One region of the Streptomyces sp. NPDC005811 genome, then DNA from elsewhere that is predicted to be linked to it. Evidence: riboswitches for the same ligand, from Rfam matches in the RefSeq annotation. Region 1 holds a riboswitch; each other region holds the start of a gene.

What was found. A riboswitch is a leader RNA that binds a small molecule or an ion and turns the genes downstream of it on or off. The one in region 1 is predicted to bind thiamine pyrophosphate.
Region 2: it holds a riboswitch for thiamine pyrophosphate, as region 1 does, so the genes downstream of both, ABZ490_RS18690 (thiamine ABC transporter substrate-binding protein) here and thiC (phosphomethylpyrimidine synthase ThiC) in region 1, are expected to answer to the same signal.
Region 3: it holds a riboswitch for thiamine pyrophosphate, as region 1 does, so the genes downstream of both, thiO (glycine oxidase ThiO) here and thiC (phosphomethylpyrimidine synthase ThiC) in region 1, are expected to answer to the same signal.

The regions. Positions count from the first base shown of each region.
Region 1 covers NZ_JBEXXK010000007.1:46,619-52,358, reverse strand. Annotated here, with positions in the region: gene ABZ490_RS09675 (IclR family transcriptional regulator C-terminal domain-containing protein) at 1-635, shown strand, start outside; gene ABZ490_RS09670 (SsgA family sporulation/cell division regulator) at 736-1,182, shown strand; gene ABZ490_RS09665 (YibE/F family protein) at 1,287-3,116, opposite strand; TPP riboswitch at 3,188-3,376, shown strand; gene thiC (phosphomethylpyrimidine synthase ThiC) at 3,369-5,195, shown strand; gene ABZ490_RS09655 (DUF4241 domain-containing protein) at 5,338-5,740, shown strand, end outside.
Region 2 covers NZ_JBEXXK010000016.1:20,605-26,344, forward strand. Annotated here, with positions in the region: gene ABZ490_RS18685 (iron ABC transporter permease) at 1-823, opposite strand, end outside; gene ABZ490_RS18690 (thiamine ABC transporter substrate-binding protein) at 871-1,950, opposite strand; TPP riboswitch at 2,033-2,140, opposite strand; gene rlmN (23S rRNA (adenine(2503)-C(2))-methyltransferase RlmN) at 2,202-3,308, opposite strand; gene ABZ490_RS18700 (SRPBCC family protein) at 3,364-3,813, opposite strand; gene ABZ490_RS18705 (phosphatidate cytidylyltransferase) at 3,964-5,172, opposite strand; gene frr (ribosome recycling factor) at 5,172-5,729, opposite strand.
Region 3 covers NZ_JBEXXK010000008.1:235,125-240,864, forward strand. Annotated here, with positions in the region: gene ABZ490_RS11655 (hypothetical protein) at 1-280, opposite strand, end outside; gene metF (methylenetetrahydrofolate reductase [NAD(P)H]) at 337-1,260, opposite strand; gene thiE (thiamine phosphate synthase) at 1,427-2,080, opposite strand; gene ABZ490_RS11670 (Rv2175c family DNA-binding protein) at 2,127-2,492, opposite strand; gene ABZ490_RS11675 (FAD-dependent oxidoreductase) at 2,586-3,767, opposite strand; gene ABZ490_RS11680 (hypothetical protein) at 3,866-4,216, opposite strand; TPP riboswitch at 4,291-4,403, shown strand; gene thiO (glycine oxidase ThiO) at 4,401-5,567, shown strand; gene thiS (sulfur carrier protein ThiS) at 5,588-5,740, shown strand, end outside.

The DNA.
Region 1 (5,740 bases):
TTCCCACGGCCTACCACCTGCTGCGCACCCTCGTGTACGAGGGCTATCTGCGCCGGGACAAGGGGCTGTTCTTCCTCGGCGAGGCGGCCGAGCGGCTCGCCAGCAGCGGAGCGGCGCAGAAACGTCGCAGCACGGTCACCGACACCCTCGCCCAGTGGCGCGATTCGATCGGTGTCCCCGTGTACTACGCCCGGTACCGCGACGGTGAGATCGAGATCATGTGTGTCTCCGACAGCCCCGGCACTCCGGCGGTGCAGGAGTGGGCCGACTTCCGTGAGACCGCGCATGCGCACGCCATCGGCCAGTGTCTGCTGTCCCAGCTGGACGAGACCGACCGCCGTGACCACCTGGACCGCCACCCCGTGCAGTCGATCACCCCGTACACCGTGCGTGACGACCGGACCCTGCTGCGACGCCTGGAACGCACCCGACGCATGGAACCGGTCGTGGAGAGGCAGGAATACGCATTGGGCACGGTGTGCGCCGCGGTCCCGATCACCGTGGGCGCCACGGTGGCCACGATGGCCATCTCCCTGCCCGCCCGGCAGGCCGATCGGCTGCTTCCGGCGGCACGGCAGTTGCAGGGCGAGATCGGGAGCAAGTTGGGGTCAATCGCGATCTCTATCAGTATGTGAAAACTCACTCCTTGTGATCTGTTGTGCACGTTCAGCAAGATGCGGTGCAGTGTCAGGGGTTGATTACCGGCCATTCGACGGCAAATGACGGGGTAACGCGATGCGCGAGTCCGTACAGGCAGTTCAGGCAGAAGTCATGATGAGCTTCCTCGTGTCCGAGGAGCTCTCGTTCCGCATCCCGGTGGAACTGGGCTATGAGTCGCGCGATCCCTATGCCGTACGGCTCACCTTCCACCTTCCCGGTGACGCTCCGGTGACCTGGGCGTTCGGGCGCGAGCTGCTCATCGACGGGGTGGGCAGGCCCTGCGGGGAGGGGGACGTCCGGGTCTCGCCGGTGGACCCCGATGTGCTCGGCGAGGTGCTGATCCGGCTTCAGGTGGGCGCTGACCAGGCGCTGTTCCGCTCTTCGGCGGCGCCTCTGGTGGCCTTCCTGGACCGCACCGACAAGCTGGTCCCACTGGGCCAGGAGGGGGCGCTCGCCGACTTCGACGCCCATCTCGACGAGGCGCTGGACCGGATCCTCGCGGAGGAGCAGAGCACCGGCTGACCGTTTGACGGCCGGCGCAGGCGTAACGCTTCGCCAGGGGGGTGGGGCCATGCAGGAACGCTTCTTCAGGGGGTGGGCGCTTCCGGGCACCCGCCCCCCTGACGTCAGTGCTTGCGCCGTCTCCCCCGGCCGCCGCGCGGCTGTCCGGGGCCTGCCGCCGAAGCGCCCACCGGGGCCATCTCCGGTACCGGTACCGGTGCGGCCGCGGCCGCCTTGCCCGGTTCCGGGCGGTCGGCGGCGACCACGAGAGCCGCGAGGGCCGTGGTGACCGGCACCGAGGCCACCAGACCGATGGAGCCCACCAGTGTGCGCACGATCTCCTCGGCGACCAGCTCGCTGTTGGCGACCGTGCCGACGCTGCTCTGCGCGATCGAGAAGAGCAGCAGCAGCGGCAGGGCGGCACCGGCGTAGGCGAGGACGAGGGTGTTCACCACGGACGCGATGTGGTCGCGGCCGATCCGGATACCGGCCCGGTACAGCCCGCGCCAGCCCATCGCCGGGTTCGCCTCGTGCAGCTCCCAGACCGCGGAGGTCTGGGTGACCGTGACGTCGTCGAGCACACCGAGCGAGCCGATGATGATGCCGGCGAGCAGCAGACCGCTCATGTCGATCGACGGGTACAGACCGTGGATCAGGCCGGTGTTGTCGTCCGTGTTGCCGGTGAGCGCGGCCCAGTCCACGAACCAGGAGCCGAGGAAGCCGATCAGCATCAGCGAGATGAGGGTGCCGAGCACGGCGACGGATGTACGGGCCGACAGTCCATGGCACAGATACAGGGCGATCAGCATGATGGCGCTGGACCCCACCACGGCCACCAGCAGGGGGTTCGAGCCCTGAAGGATCGCGGGCAGGATGAAGAAGTTCAGGATGAGGAAGCTCGCGGCGAGCGCCACCAGCGCCATGACACCGCGCAGCCGCCCGACGACCACGACGGCGACCGCGAAGATCACGGCCAGCACCGTCATCGGGATCCCGCGGTTCACATCGGTGACCGAGTACTGCAGGTCCTTCGGCGCCGAGGGCTCGTAGGCGACCACGACCTGCTCGCCCTGCTCCAACTGCCGTGACTGGTCCGGCTGGACGATCTCCGTGAAGGTACGGCCCTTGTCGTCGCCGGTGTCCACGCGGATCGTGGCCTTCTTGCAGGTGGCGTCCGTCTGCTGCTCGGCGGAGGAACCAGCGGTGGAGGCGTTGCCGACCGGGGTGCCACCGGAGGCGTTCACCGACTGGCAGCTCACCTTGACGACCTTGGTCACCGTGGCGTGCTGTGTCTGCCGGTCGAAGCCGACGCCGGTGCGCTCGTGCGCCGGGGCGCCGCCGGGCCACAGCACCACCAGCCCGACCAGCACCGCCGCGGCGAAGGGAATGAGGATCGCTCCGATGACCTTGCGCAGATGCTTGGAGACCGGGGCGGCCGGACCGTGGCTGTGGCTGTGCCCATGCCCGTGTCCGCCTCCGGAACCGCTGCCCTGTCCGCCGGTGTGACCGTCCTCGGAGCCGTGCCCATGGTCTCCGCCGGGAGCTGAACCGGGTCCCTGCCGCTGCCCTTGCCCATGGCCGTGCTCATGCTCGCGCCCGGGGTGTTCAGGCGGCTCGGAGTGCCCGGGATGTCCGGGATATCCGGGTCCGGAGGGCTGGGGCCCTTGCCGACCGGGCCCCGGGTGACCGGACCGGTGGTGCTCAGGCCCGTGGTGCTCAGGCCCGTGGTGCTCGGTCCCGGGATGCGGCCCTGGGCGCTGCCCGTAGCCGGGCCCGACCCCCTGACCGCCGCGGTCGAACCCGCCGCCGAAGCTGAAGTCGCGTTCGTCCTGACGCCCTTGGGCGGCGGGCCCGCCCTGTGGGGGGTTGCCAGGTCGGGGACCAGGGCCGCCACCGGCGCCGGGCCTGCGAGGCGGCTCGCCGGGCGGATACGGGGGCTGGTGTGTCGTGGTCACCGCCCGATCATCGCAAGAACGGCAGAGGCCCACTGTTCACCGCGCCACACATACCGCTAGCGTGGTGCCACCTTTGCACACGCGGGAGCTCGGAGCACCGGGCTGAGAGGGCGCTGACCTCCGTCTTCGCGATGTTTCACGTGGAACGTCACCAGAGCGAGTGATGTTTCACATGAAACGTCGGCAGACGGTAGCCGCTGCGTCGACCGCCGAACCTGTTACCGGGTAATGCCGGCGTAGGGAGTAGGTCTCATGACCAACAAGGACGCACGCACGCCTGCCTTCACGCAGAACGCGGCCGACACGGACGCGGCCGAGGCGACCAGCGAGAAGAGCGGGACGTCCATCGGCTGGCACAAGGGGTACCTCGAGGGCGCTCGCCCCGACCTGCGCGTGCCGGTCCGCCAGGTGCACCTCACCAACGGGCAGTCGGTCACGTTGTACGACACTTCCGGGCCGTACACCGATCCGCTCGCCGACACCGACGTACGCCGGGGCCTGGCGCCGCTGCGGGAGAACTGGATCATCGCCCGCGGCGACACGGAGGAGTACGCGGGCCGGCCGGTCCGGCCCGAGGACGACGGCATCAAGCACACCTCGCCGCGCGGTGGACTGCGCAATCTCGACGCGGTGTTCCCGGGCCGTCCGCGGCTGCCGCGCCGGAGCCGGGACGGCCGGGCGGTCACCCAGCTCGCGTATGCCCGCAGGGGCGAGATCACGCCCGAGATGGAGTTCGTGGCCCTCAGGGAGAGCGTTTCTCCGGAGGTGGTGCGAGAGGAGATCGCGGCCGGGCGCGCGGTGCTGCCGGCCAACGTCAACCACCCGGAGATCGAGCCGATGATCATCGGCAAGAGGTTCCTGGTGAAGGTCAACGCCAACATCGGCAACTCGGCGGTGACGTCCTCCATCGAGGAGGAGGTCGAGAAGATGACCTGGGCGACCCGCTGGGGTGCCGACACGGTCATGGATCTCTCCACCGGCCGCAACATCCACACCACCCGGGAGTGGGTGCTGCGCAACTCCCCCGTCCCGATCGGCACGGTGCCGCTGTACCAGGCGCTGGAGAAGGTCGACGGCAGGGCCGAGGAACTGACGTGGGAGATCTACAAGGACACCGTCGTCGAGCAGGCCGAGCAGGGCGTGGACTACATGACGGTCCACGCGGGTGTGCGCCTCGCGTACGTCCCGCTCACCGCGAACCGCAAGACCGGCATCGTCTCGCGCGGCGGCTCGATCATGGCGGCCTGGTGCCTGGCGCACCACAAGGAGTCGTTCCTGTACGAGAACTTCGAGGAACTCTGCGAGATCCTCGCCGCCTACGACGTCACGTACTCGCTGGGCGACGGTCTGCGGCCGGGCTCGATCGCGGACGCCAACGACGAGGCGCAGTTCGCGGAGTTGCGCACGCTCGGGGAACTCAACACGATCGCGAAGCGTTTTCACGTACAGACCATGATCGAGGGCCCGGGACATGTCCCGATGCACAAGATCAAGGAGAACATCGACCTTCAGCAGGAGATCTGCGATGAGGCTCCGTTCTATACGCTCGGCCCGCTGACGACGGACATCGCTCCGGCGTACGACCACATCACCTCCGGCATCGGCGCCGCGATGATCGCCTGGTGGGGCACGGCGATGCTCTGCTACGTCACGCCCAAGGAGCATCTGGGCCTGCCCAACCGCGACGACGTCAAGACCGGTGTCATCACCTACAAGATCGCCGCCCACGCGGCCGACCTCGCAAAGGGTCACCCCGGAGCCCAGGAGTGGGACGACGCACTGTCCGACGCCCGCTTCGAGTTCCGCTGGGAGGACCAGTTCAACCTGGCCCTCGACCCGGACACGGCCCGCGACTTCCACGACGAGACCCTCCCGGCCGAGCCGGCCAAGACGGCCCACTTCTGCTCGATGTGCGGGCCGAAGTTCTGCTCGATGAAGATTAGCCAAAGCATCACAGAGCGGTTCGGCGGTGCGGTGGCTGAGGGGGCGTCGCCGGAGGAGATCGCTGACGGGATGCTCCAGAAGTCGAAGGAGTTCGCGGCGAGCGGGAACAGGGTGTACCTGCCGCTCGCCGAGTGAGGCTTCGGGCGGTGCCCGCGGTCGACTGATCCGGGTACCGCCTGTCGCACTGCTCTCCACGGCAGCGTCGGCCGTTGTCGTATGCCGCCCCTATGGTTCCTCGAAACAGCAGGAGCATGATCGGTGCGGCTCGGGAGGCATGATGCGGGATGCTGAGCAGACGGTGAAGGTGTCCTTCGCTGAGGGGTGGGACCTGGTCTCCCGGACCGTGCTCCACCCGCTCTCGCCCGCTGCGGCCGAGGCACGGGACCGGGTGGGAAAGCCCTACGTGATGGTGCACTGGCTGGAGGGCCAGACCTCACCAGTCGAAGTGCACCTGGTGGCCTGGGGTGATTCCCATGTGGGCGCATGGGCGTACGACGATCGGGAACGGCGGATCAGGGAGGCGGACTGGCGCCTGCTCGAACCCGGGCGCCTGTTCCTGCGCCACCTCGGGGGATGGCGTTATGACACCGAGGAGCAAACCGAGTTCGCCCCCGAAGCCGGGCGCACCTACGTGGACCTCTTTCCGGGCGGCAAAGGGCGCAGGGTGAGCGAACCGAAGG
Region 2 (5,740 bases), on a different contig from region 1:
ACTGCCCGGCCCCGCGTGGCCGCCGGGCGGTCGTACCCGCGTCCACCAGCCGCAGGGCGGTCTCCCGCCGCCGTACCGTCCAGGCGTGTACGACGAGGATCGCGCCGACCGCCGCGAACTGCACGATCGTCAGGACGGCCGCCGTGGAGAGATCGAAGATCTCGGAGGTCTGGCGGTAGATCTCCACCTCCAGGGTGGAGAAGGTGGGCCCACCGAGGATCTGGACCACACCGAAGGAGGTGAAGGTGAACAGGAAGACCATCAGCGCGGCGGCGGCCACGGCCGGTCCGAGCGCGGGCAGGGTCACCGTGCGCCAGGCCCGCAGCCGGGACGCGCCCAGCATCCGCGCGGCCTCCTCCTGGCGGGGGTCGAGCTGCGCCCACAGCCCGCCGACGGTCCGTACGACGACGGCGTAGTTGAAGAAGACATGCGCCAGCAGGATCGCCCACACCGTCGTGTCCAGCCGTACGCCCCACAGGTCGTCCAGCAGACCGCCGCGCCCGACGAGCGCGAGGAACGCGCTGCCGACGACCACCGTCGGCAGCACGAACGGCACCGTCACCACGGCCCGCAGCACCTGCTTGCCCGGGAAGTCCAGCCGGGCGAGGACATACGCGCCCGGCAGCGCGACCGCCAGGGTGAGCACGGTGGAGGCGACCGCCTGCCAGGTGGTGAACCACAGGACGTGCCGGATGTCCGACCGGCCCAGGACGTCGACGATCCGCCCGAACTCCCATGTCCCGTCGACCTTCAGCCCACGGGCGACGATCGCGGCGACGGGATAGGCGAAGAACAGCCCGAAGAACGCGACGGGCAGGGCCATCAGGCCGAGCCGCGCCGCGCTCCCGGAAGGCCGTCCGGCCGCCTTGGTCACTTCAGTACGAGCGAGGTCCACGACGTGACCCACTGGTCGCGGTTCTGGGCGATCTTCGCCGGGTCCATGGTCTCGGGGTCCTTGGCGGCGGGCCCGTACTTCGTGAACTCGGCGGGCACGCTCGCCCCCTCGACCACCGGGTAGACGAACATGTTGAGCGGCATGTCCTCCTGGAACTCCTTGGAGATCAGGAAGTCGATGAGCGCCTTGCCGCCCGCGCTGTTCCTCGCGTTGCCCAGCAGCCCCGCGAACTCGATCTGCCGGAAGCAGGTCCCGGTCGCGACGCCGGTCGGGGCGGTGCTGGGCTTGGGGTCGCCGTAGATCACCTCGGCGGGCGGGGACGAGGCGTACGACACGACGAGCGGGTGGTCGGCCCCGGCCTTCTTGCCGCCGGCGGACCCCGAGAACTCCTCGTTGTACGCCTGCTCCCAGCCGTCGACGACCTTCACGCCGTTGGCCTTGAGCTTCTTCCAGTAGCCCTGCCAGCCGTCGTCGCCGTACCGTGCGGCCGTGCCGAGCAGGAAGCCGAGGCCCGGGGAGGAGGTGGAGGCGTTCTCGGTGACGAGGAGGTTCTTGTAGGCGGGCTTGATCAGATCGTCGTACGACGTCGGCGGGGCCAGCTTGTGGTCGGCGAAGTACTTCTTGTCGTAGTTGACGCAGATGTCGCCGTAGTCGATCGGCGTGACCCGGTGCTTGCCCGAGTCCAGCTGGTAGGCGCTGCCGACCTGGTCGAGCCCCTTGGCCTCGTACGACTGGAACAGACCGTTGTCGAGCGCACGCGACAGCAGGGTGTTGTCGACGCCGAAGAAGACGTCCCCCTGCGGGTTGTCCTTGGTCAGGATGGCCTTGTTGACGGCCTGGCCCGCGTCGCCGTCCGTGAGGACCTTCACCCGGTAGCCGGACTGCTTCTCGAAGTCGGCGAGCACGCTCTTGGAGACGGCCCACGAGTCATGGCTGACGAGGGTGACGGTCTTGGTGTCCGACGCGCTCTTGGTGCCGGACGACTCCGCACCGCATGCGGACAGCGTGACGAGGCCGAGGCCGACCGTCGCCGCCACGAGGGTCTTGAGGTGCACGGGATGTTGCACTGGATGTCCTCCTGGGGTTGGCCAGGAAGAACGCGGCCCCGCCCGGGGACACCCGGGCAGGGCACAACAGCTTGAGCGATGACCGAACTTCCTACCCAGAATGACCTGGGCGAGGTTCAGAGGGTCTGCGGCCCGATTGCCGCACTCTCAGCGCTGTGGCGCTCCCCTGTCGGAATATGAAGATGTGGGTGTGATGAAGACGCGAGTATGACGATATGGCGTGATGCCGTGGCCAGATTTTACCGCTCGGTGGCCGCCAGCTGACCACAGGCTCCGTCGATCTCCTGGCCACGGGTGTCCCGGACGGTGACGGGCACCCCGTGCGCCGCGATGGCCTCGACGAACGCCTTCTCGTCCTCGGGCCGCGAGGCCGTCCACTTCGAGCCCGGGGTCGGGTTCAGCGGGATGAGGTTGACGTGCACGGGCTTGCCGCGGAGCAGTCGCCCGAGCCGGTCACCGCGCCACGCCTGATCGTTGATGTCACGGATCAGGGCGTACTCGATGGACAGCCGCCGCCCGGACTTCTCCACGTAGTCGAATCCGGCGTCGAGCACCTCACGCACCTTCCAGCGCGTGTTCACGGGGACGAGGGTGTCGCGCAGCTCGTCGTCCGGCGCGTGCAGGGAGATCGCGAGCCGGCACTTGAAGCCCTCGTCGGCGAACCGGTGGATGGCGGGCACGAGCCCGACCGTCGAGACGGTGATCCCGCGCTGCGACAGCCCGAGGCCGTCCGGAGCGGGATCGGTGAGCGCCCGGATCGCGGTGACGACCCGCTTGTAGTTGGCGAGCGGCTCGCCCATCCCCATGAAGACGATGTTGGACAGCCGCGCCGGCCCGCCCGGGACGTCCCCGTCCCTGAGCGCCCGCATCCCGTCCACGATCTGGTGCACGATCTCGGCACTGGACAGGTTCCGGTCGAGCCCGGCCTGCCCGGTCGCACAGAACGGGCAGTTCATCCCGCAGCCCGCCTGCGAGCTGATGCACATCGTCACCCGGTCCGGGTACCGCATCAGCACCGACTCGACGAGCGTGCCGTCGAACAGCCGCCACAGCGTCTTGCGGGTGGTTCCCTCGTCGGTCGACAGATGCCGTACGACGGTCATCAGCTCGGGCAGCAGCGCCTCCCGCAGCTTCTCCCGCGCACCGGCGGGGATGTCGGTCCACTCCACCGGGTCGTGCGCGTACCGCGCGAAGTAGTGCTGCGAGAGCTGCTTGGCACGGAACGGCTTCTCACCGATCTCCGCGACGGCGTCCTTCCGCTCCGCAGGCGAAAGATCGGCAAGATGCCGCGGCGGCTTCTTGGCTCCGCGCGGCGCGACAAAAGTAAGTTCTCCGGGCTTAGGCATGGCCCAACCAGTGTCGCAGATCGAATCCGGTGCCCCGGTCGCGCGGCGGGAAGGCCTACGGCGTCGGCTGTTCCAGGTGGCTCTTCAGGAGCCGTTCGTTGATCGGTAGTTCCTTGCGGACCTGGGGGCGGACGACCAGGGGGAGGAGGACCTTGCCCACGCCCTTGCCCTCGAAGTCGAGTTCCATCGTCACGCGGGAGCGACGGCCGTCGTCGAGCGGGGTGATCTCGCCGTGGACGTGGCCGCGGACGGGGCCGTCGACGCCTTGCAGGCCCCAGGCGTGCGGCGGGTCGTACTCGGTGTACTCCATGGTCATCGGGATCTCCCGGCGGCCCACGTGCCGGGTGATGCGCAGCCGGGAGCCGACCTGGATCGGGCCGGGGTCCAGCTGTTCGGCCGACACCGCGCTCGCCTGCCACTCGGGCAGATGCGACGGGTCGATGAGGTACGCCCACACGTCGTCGGGGCTGCGGTCCACGTCGATCGATTCACGGAAGCCGGACATGACACCTGCCCCCTCTCGGGGTTATTGCCCATGAAAAGGGTCTTCAGAGGAAATCGTCCCACTATGTGGGCGGTCCGGTAAAGGCCGCGGGCCCCCGTCCTGAGGGATCAGGACGGGGGCCGGCGGGCAAGGTGGACGGGCCGGCGCCGGTCAGCCCGATCCGACGAACAGCACGAGCAGCAGCCAGACGACCGGAGCCGTCGGCAGCAGCGAGTCCAGACGGTCCATGATGCCGCCGTGCCCCGGCAGCAGCGTGCCCATGTCCTTGATGCCCAGGTCCCGCTTGATCATGGACTCGCCGAGGTCGCCGAGCGTGGCGCTGGCCGCGACCGCGAGGCCCAGCAGCAGCCCCTGCCACCACTGGCCGTCGTCGATCAGGAACTGCATGCACAGCGCGCCCACGACCATCGCGAACGACACCGCGCCCAGCAGGCCCTCACGGGTCTTGCCGGGGCTGATGCGCGGGGCGAGCTTGTGCTTGCCGAACCGCCAGCCGACGGCGTACGCACCGGTGTCGCTGACGACCGTGAGGAGGAAGAACGCCAGGACGCGCTGCGCGCCGTCGTCCGCGGTGAGCATCAGGGCGACGAACGTGGCCAGGAAGGGGACGTAGAAGGCGGCGAAGACCCCCGCCGTGACATCCCTGAGGTAGCCCTCGGGCGGTTCCGTCATCCGCCAGACCAGGACCGCCAGCGCGGTCAGGGCCATGGCGACCCAGGCGCCCTCGGGTCCCCGCACATACCCGGCGACGACCATCGCGGCGCCGCCGATCGCGAGCGGCACCAGCGGTGCCTTGATCTGCTTGCGCTCCTGCAGCCTGCTGGTCAGCTCCCACAGCCCGACGACGACGGCGACCGCTATCACGCCGACGAACACGGCCTTGACGATGAACAGCGACGCGACGATCACCACACCGAGCCCGACCGCGACTCCTATGGCCGCGCCCAGGTCTCGGCCCGCACTCTTCTTCTGCGGTGCGGGCGCGGGCTGTGGGGCTGCGGGCATGGGCTCCGGATTCTGCGGCACCGCCGCATGGGGCGGTGCCGACGGGGTCTCGTGGCGGAACGTCTCCGCACCGAAGGACGCCTGGTCGGGCGCCATCGGGCGGTACGCCTCGTCGCGGAACGAGGGGCCGCCCCGCCGGGCGGCCCCCGGGTCGTCATCCTGGTGTCCGCCGTGCGCGGGTACGTCGGGGACGATGGGCATGGGGCGAGTCTGCTGCGCCTCAGGCGCATCGTACGTGGGACCCGCCGGGGCGGCCCCCTGGACAGGCCCCTGGTAGGCCCCCTGGTCGGTGGGCCCCCAGTACCCGGCCTGTGTCCCGGCTGGCGGCGGAGAGCCCCAGGAAGAGTCGTTCATCAGACCTCGAGCAGCTCCGCTTCCTTGTGCTTGAGGAGCTCGTCCACCTGAGCGACGTACTTCGCGGTGGTGTCGTCGAGCTCCTTCTCCGCACGGCGGCCCTCGTCCTCGCCGACCTCGCCGTCCTTGACGAGCTTGTCGATCGCGTCCTTGGCCTTGCGGCGCACGGAACGGATGGACACCCGGGAGTCCTCGGCCTTGCCCTTGGCGACCTTGATGTAGTCGCGGCGGCGCTCCTCGGTGAGCTCGGGGAACACCACCCGGATGATGTTGCCGTCGTTGCTGGGGTTGACCCCCAGGTCCGAGTCGCGGATGGCCTGCTCGATGTTGCGCAGCGCCGTCTTGTCGAACGGGGTCACGACCGCCATGCGCGGCTCCGGCACGGAGAACGAGGCCAGCTGGTTGATCGGCGTCAGCGCGCCGTAGTAGTCGGCCACGATCTTGTTGAACATCGCCGGGTGCGCACGGCCGGTGCGGATCGCGGCGAAGTCCTCCTTGGCGACCACGACGGCCTTCTCCATCTTCTCCTCGGCCTCGAGGAGGGTCTCTTCGATCACCACTTGCTCCT
Region 3 (5,740 bases), on a different contig from region 1:
GGAGCAGGCCCTCGCCCTCGCCGTCGCCGCGGCGCACGGCCCAGCCCTCGGCGAAGCCCCGGCGGAAGGACAGCGTGACGTAGGTCTGGCCGACCGCGAAGGCGGCCGCGCCCAGCCCGATGACGACCACCGAGGGGATCAGGACACCGAGCACGACGCCGAGGAAGCCCACGAACGCCAGCAGTCGCCAGCGCAGGCGCGCCTTGTACTGCAGCAGCACCTCACCGAGCAGCCACAGCGCGACGATGCCGAACGCGATGTAGAGGACCGTCCAGCCCATGTACGCCCCTCTCCCAGTGGCCGCTACGCAGTGTGTCGTACATCGGAGCGACCGGTCTAGGCCTGCGGCGGGTGGTGCAGACCCAGGTTCTCGTAGATTTCCAGTGTCGCCGTGGAGTTGTTGAGCGTGATGAAGTGCAGTCCGGGCACTCCCTCGGCGAGGAGCCGTGCGCAGAACTCCGTGGCGAAGTCGATGCCAATGGAGCGTACAGCGGCCGGATCCTCTTTGTATGTGAGGATCCGCTCTTTCAGGACGTCCGGGAAGTGCGCGTTGCTGAGCTGGGGCAGCCTCTCCAGCATCTTCACACTGGTCACCGGCAGGACCTCCGGGATGACCGGGGTCGCGCAGCCGGCCGCCGCGACCCGGTCGCGCAGCCGCAGGTAGGACTCGGGCTGGAAGAACATCTGCGTGATGGCGTAGTCGGCGCCCGCCCGGCACTTGTCGACGAAGTGCGCGACGTCGGTGTCCCAGTCGCCGGAGCGCGGGTGCATCTCGGGGAAGGCGGCGACGCCGACGCAGAAGTCGCCCGACTCCTTGATGAGCCGGACGAGCTCGGCGGCGTAGGTGAGGCCCTGGGGATGCGGCACCCAGTCGCCCATCGGGTCGCCCGGCGGGTCGCCGCGCACCGCGAGCATGTTGCGGATCCCGGCGTCGGCGTACTGGCCGATGATGTTGCGCAGTTCGGCGATGGAGTGGTCGACGGCGGTGAGGTGCGCCACCGGGGTGAGGGTGGTGTCGACGACGATCTGCTGGGTCTCCTTGACCGTGGTCGCCCGGGTGGAGCCACCGGCGCCGTACGTCACCGAGACGAAGTCGGGGGCGACCGCCTCGACCCTGCGGAGCGCGTCCCACAGGCTCCGCTCGCCCTTGGGCGTCTTCGGCGCGTAGAACTCGAACGAGTACGTCGTCTTGCCGGTCGCCAGGATGTCACGCACGGTGCGTGCGCGGTCCGTCCTGGTGGATGCGGTTCCGAGGGCCATACGGGCAGGTTAACCAGGGGCCGACGGTCACCCAACCGGATGCCGGATATTTGCCCGAATTGTCGGCCCGTTGTCCACCCATTGGACAGACATCCGGACAGGCGTACGGACAGGCGTACGGGCAGGCGTACGGGCAGACATCGGGACAGGCATCCGGGCAGACGTCCTAGAGCTGGGGTTGGCGCAGCCGCTTCGCGAACTCCGCCGCCGCCGCGCCCGGATCGTCCGCCTCGGTGAGGGCCCGGACGACCACGACCCGGCGGGCCCCGGCCTCCAGCGCCTCGTCGAGGGTGCCGAGGTCGATGCCGCCGATCGCGAACCAGGGACGGTCGGTGCCGAGGGCGGCGGTGTGCCGGACCAGACCGAGACCGGGGGCGGGCCGGCCGGGCTTGGTGGGGGTGGGCCAGCAGGGGCCTGTGCAGAAGTAGTCCACGCCCTCCTGGACGGCGGCGGCCTCGGCCTCCGCCTCGGAGTGCGTGGAGCGGCCCACGAGGACGTCGTCGCCGAGGATCGCGCGGGCCGCGGGGACCGGCAGGTCGCCCTGGCCGAGATGGAGCACGTCGGCGCGGGCGGCGTGGGCCACATCGGCCCGGTCGTTGACCGCGAGGAGCTTGCCGTGCCGGGCGCAGGCCTCGGCGAACACCGCCAGATGCTCCAGCTCCTCGGCGGCCTCCATGCCCTTGTCGCGCAGCTGCACGATGTCGACACCGCCCGCCAGGACCGCGTCCAGGAACTCCGGCAGGTCGCCCTGGCGGGTGCGGGCGTCCGTGCACAGATAGAGGCGGGCGTCGGCCAGGCGGGCGCGAGCGGTGTCGGTCATCGGTGTCCCCCGTGGTGTCGGTACCGGCTGTCTCAGACCGGCTGTCTCAGACGGCGAGCGCCTGAGCGCGGCGCTTCACCTCCGTGCCGCGATTCTCGCTGAGGGCCTGGGCGGGGGTGCCGGGCAGGCTGTCGTCGGGCGTGAAGAGCCACTCCAGCATCTCTTCGTCCGTGAAGCCGTCGTCCCGCAGCAGCGTCAGGGTGCCGGTGAGGCCCTTGACCACCTTGTCGCCGTCGATGAAGGCGGCGGGGATGTGCAGCGCGCGGTTCTCCCCGCGGCGTACGGCGATGAGCTGGCCCTCCTTGATCAGCTGCCGGACGCGGATCACGTCGACATCGAGCATCTCCGCGATGTCGGGCACGGTCAGCCAGGCGGGGACGAGAGCATCGGTCTTTGCGTCAATCTCGGTCACGGGGTCAAGGGTAGGCGCATGTGGGAGCGGGCGGCGATGGGTGCGTGGTCGGGTGCGGGTGAGTGGGGGCTTGTCGCGCAGTTCCCCGCGCCCCTAGGTAAGTGCGGTCGCGGTCTTCAAAGGGCGGCCGGGGTCTGCCAGTGCCGTCGGGTCCATGCGGGTGGCCGATTCGATCAGGCGTCGGCCCTGGGCCAGGTCGCGGGGGCGGCCCACGGCCAGGAGGGCGGTCAGGCGGCCGTCGCGGAGCCAGCAGACGCTCCAGGCCGGGCCCGTCGGGTCGCCGCGCCAGACCAGGCGGTCGGCCGTGGCGTGGTGGCCGGCGTACTGGACGAAGCGGCCGAACTGCTCGGACCAGAAGTACGGGACCGGGTCGTAGACGGCCGGGGGCTCGTCCGTGGCCGCGCCGACGATGTTCGCGGCGACCGTGCGGGGGCCCTGGAGGGCGTTGTCCCAGTGGTGGACGAGGAGACGTTCGCCGTAGCGCGCCGAGGGGAAGGAGGCACAGTCGCCGACCGCGTACACGTCCGGGAGGGAGGTGCGCAGCCGGTCGTCGGCCAGGACCTCGTGGTGGGGGCCCAGGGCGACGCCGGAGCCGGCCAGCCAGCCGGTGGCGGGGCGGGCGCCGATGCCGACGACGACGGCGCCCGCGGGCAGCCGGGTGCCGTCGTCGAGGACGACCGCGCCGGGCTCGACGCGGGCCACGCGCGCGTGGGTGCGCAGGTCGGTGCCGCTGTCGGCGTACCAGGAGGTCATCGGGGCGGCGACCTCGGCGGGCAGGGCACCGGCGAGGGGCCGGTCGGCGGCCTCGACGACGGTGACCGCGCAGCCGGCCTCGCGCGCGGCGGTGGCGAACTCGGCGCCGATCCAGCCGGCGCCGACGACCACGATGTCGTGCGCGGCGGCGAGGACGGGCCGCAGTCGTTCGGCGTCGTCCAGGGTGCGCAGCAGATGGACGCCGGGCACGCCCTCGGCGCCCGGCAGCCGGACCGGTTCGGCGCCGGTGGCGAGGACGAGGACGTCGTACGGGACGGGGCCGGTCCCGGTGTCCACCTCGTGGTCGGCGGGGCGCAGGCCGAGCACCTCGCGGCCGAGCAGCAGGTCGATGCCGAGGCTCTCGAAGTCGACGTCGAAGGCGGAGCCCTCGGCCTTGCCGAGCAGCACGGCCTTGGACAGCGGCGGCCGGTCGTAGGGCTGGTGGGGCTCGGCGCCGATCAGCGTCACGGTGCCGTCGAAGCCCTGTTCGCGCAGCGCGACCGCGGTCTGCACCCCGGCCATGCCGGCGCCGACGACCACCACGCGCCGCCCGGCCCGCCTGTCCTCTTCCCTGCTCAGCTCGCTCACCTGATCACCATAGACACCTGACGATCTGTCAGTCAGTGGTCGTGCTCCGTGACCTGCTCCACAACGCTGGTTCCGCTGCCCTCCTGCGACTCCCAGGACCAGGTCTCCTCCAGCCGCACCCGGCCGTCCGGCAGGGCGAGGACCGTCGAGACGCAGTGTCCCGAGGAGGTCGTGCCGTCCTGCTTGAGCTGGACGTACCGGAAGTCGAGCCGGTCCCCCCTACGGGTACCCACGAGACGGCCTCTTACGACATCACCGCCCGCGTAGTCCGCCCAGATCACGCCGTCCTCCTCGTGGTACGCGAAGCGGGTGCGGGTGCCGACCTGGCCCGGGGCCTGGTCGGCGACGGGGGCGAGGACGAGACCGTCGAGCGAGCGGGGCATGGGGAGAGGGCTCCTTGCGGGCGGGAGGCTCCCTTTACAGGGGCGCGGAAGCACGGGCTAGGGTGTGGCCAACGTAGAGCACTCGCGGGAGCCCGGACGCACCGGGCTGAGAGGGAGGCTGGCCGGCCTCCGACCGTACGAACCTGATCCGGGTCATGCCGGCGAAGGGAGGGGCTGGACGCCCATGTCGCGTACACGTACATCCGACGTCCTCGTCGTGGGGGGCGGGATCATCGGGCTGGTCACGGCGTGGCGGGCCGCGCAACGCGGGTTCGCCACGACGGTGGTGGACCCCGAACCGGGCGGCGGGGCCGCGCGGGTGGCGGCCGGGATGCTGGCCGCCGTCACCGAACTGCACTACGGCGAGCAGACCCTGCTGGGGCTCAACCTGGCCTCGGCCCGCCGCTATCCGGACTTCGCGGCCGAGCTGACGGAGGCGGCCGGACTGGACCTCGGCTACCGCCGGTGCGGCACGCTCGCGGTGGCGCTGGACGCCGACGACCGCGCCCATCTGCGGGAACTGCACGCGTTGCAGGCGCAGTCGGGGCTGGAGTCGGAGTGGCTGACCGGGCGGGAGTGCCGGCGACTGGAGCCGATGCTCGCGCCCGGGGTGCGGGGCGGACTGCGGGTGGACGGCGACCACCAGATCGATCCCCGGCGGCTGGCCGACGCGCTGGTCGTGGCGTGCGAGCGGGCCGGGGTGGTCCTCCACCGCGCCTGGGCGGAGCGGCTGTCCGTGGCGGGCGGCCGGGCCGCGGGGGTCGTCACGGGAGACGGTACGGCCCTGGGGGCGGGGCAGGTGGTGCTCGCGGCGGGGAGTCTCAGCGGGCGGCTGGCGGGGGTGCCGGAGGACGTGCTGCCGCCGGTGCGGCCGGTGAAGGGGCAGGTGCTGCGGCTGACGGTGCCGACCGGGTACGCGCCGTTCCTCAGCCGTACCGTGCGGGCCGTGGTGCGCGGCAGCCAGGTGTATCTGGTGCCCCGGGAGAACGGCGAGCTGGTCGTGGGCGCCACGAGCGAGGAACTGGGCTGGGACACGGCGGTGACGGCGGGCGGCGTGTACGAACTGCTGCGCGACGCGCACGAGCTGGTGCCGGGGATCACGGAACTGCCGCTGACGGAGACGCGCGCGGGACTGCGGCCCGGCTCCCCCGACAACGCGCCGCTGCTCGGGCCGACCGCGCTGGAGGGGCTGCTGCTGGCCACCGGGCACTACCGCAACGGGGTGCTGCTGACGCCGGTGACCGGGGACGCCCTGGCGCATGCCCTGGCCACCGGGGAACTCCCCGACGAGGCCCGCCCCTTCACCCCCCGGCGTTTCGGCGCCGCCGCCCGCTCGGAGCAGCTCGTATGAACGTCCAGGTGAACATGCCGGTGAACATCTCCGTGAACGGGGAGCGGCAGGCGGTCGCTCCCGGTACGGCCCTCGACAGCGTCGTACGGTCCCTGACGGCGGCGCCCTCCGGGGTGGCGGCCGCGCTGAACGAGACGGTCGTGCCGCGCTCGGAGTGGCCGGCGACGGCGCTC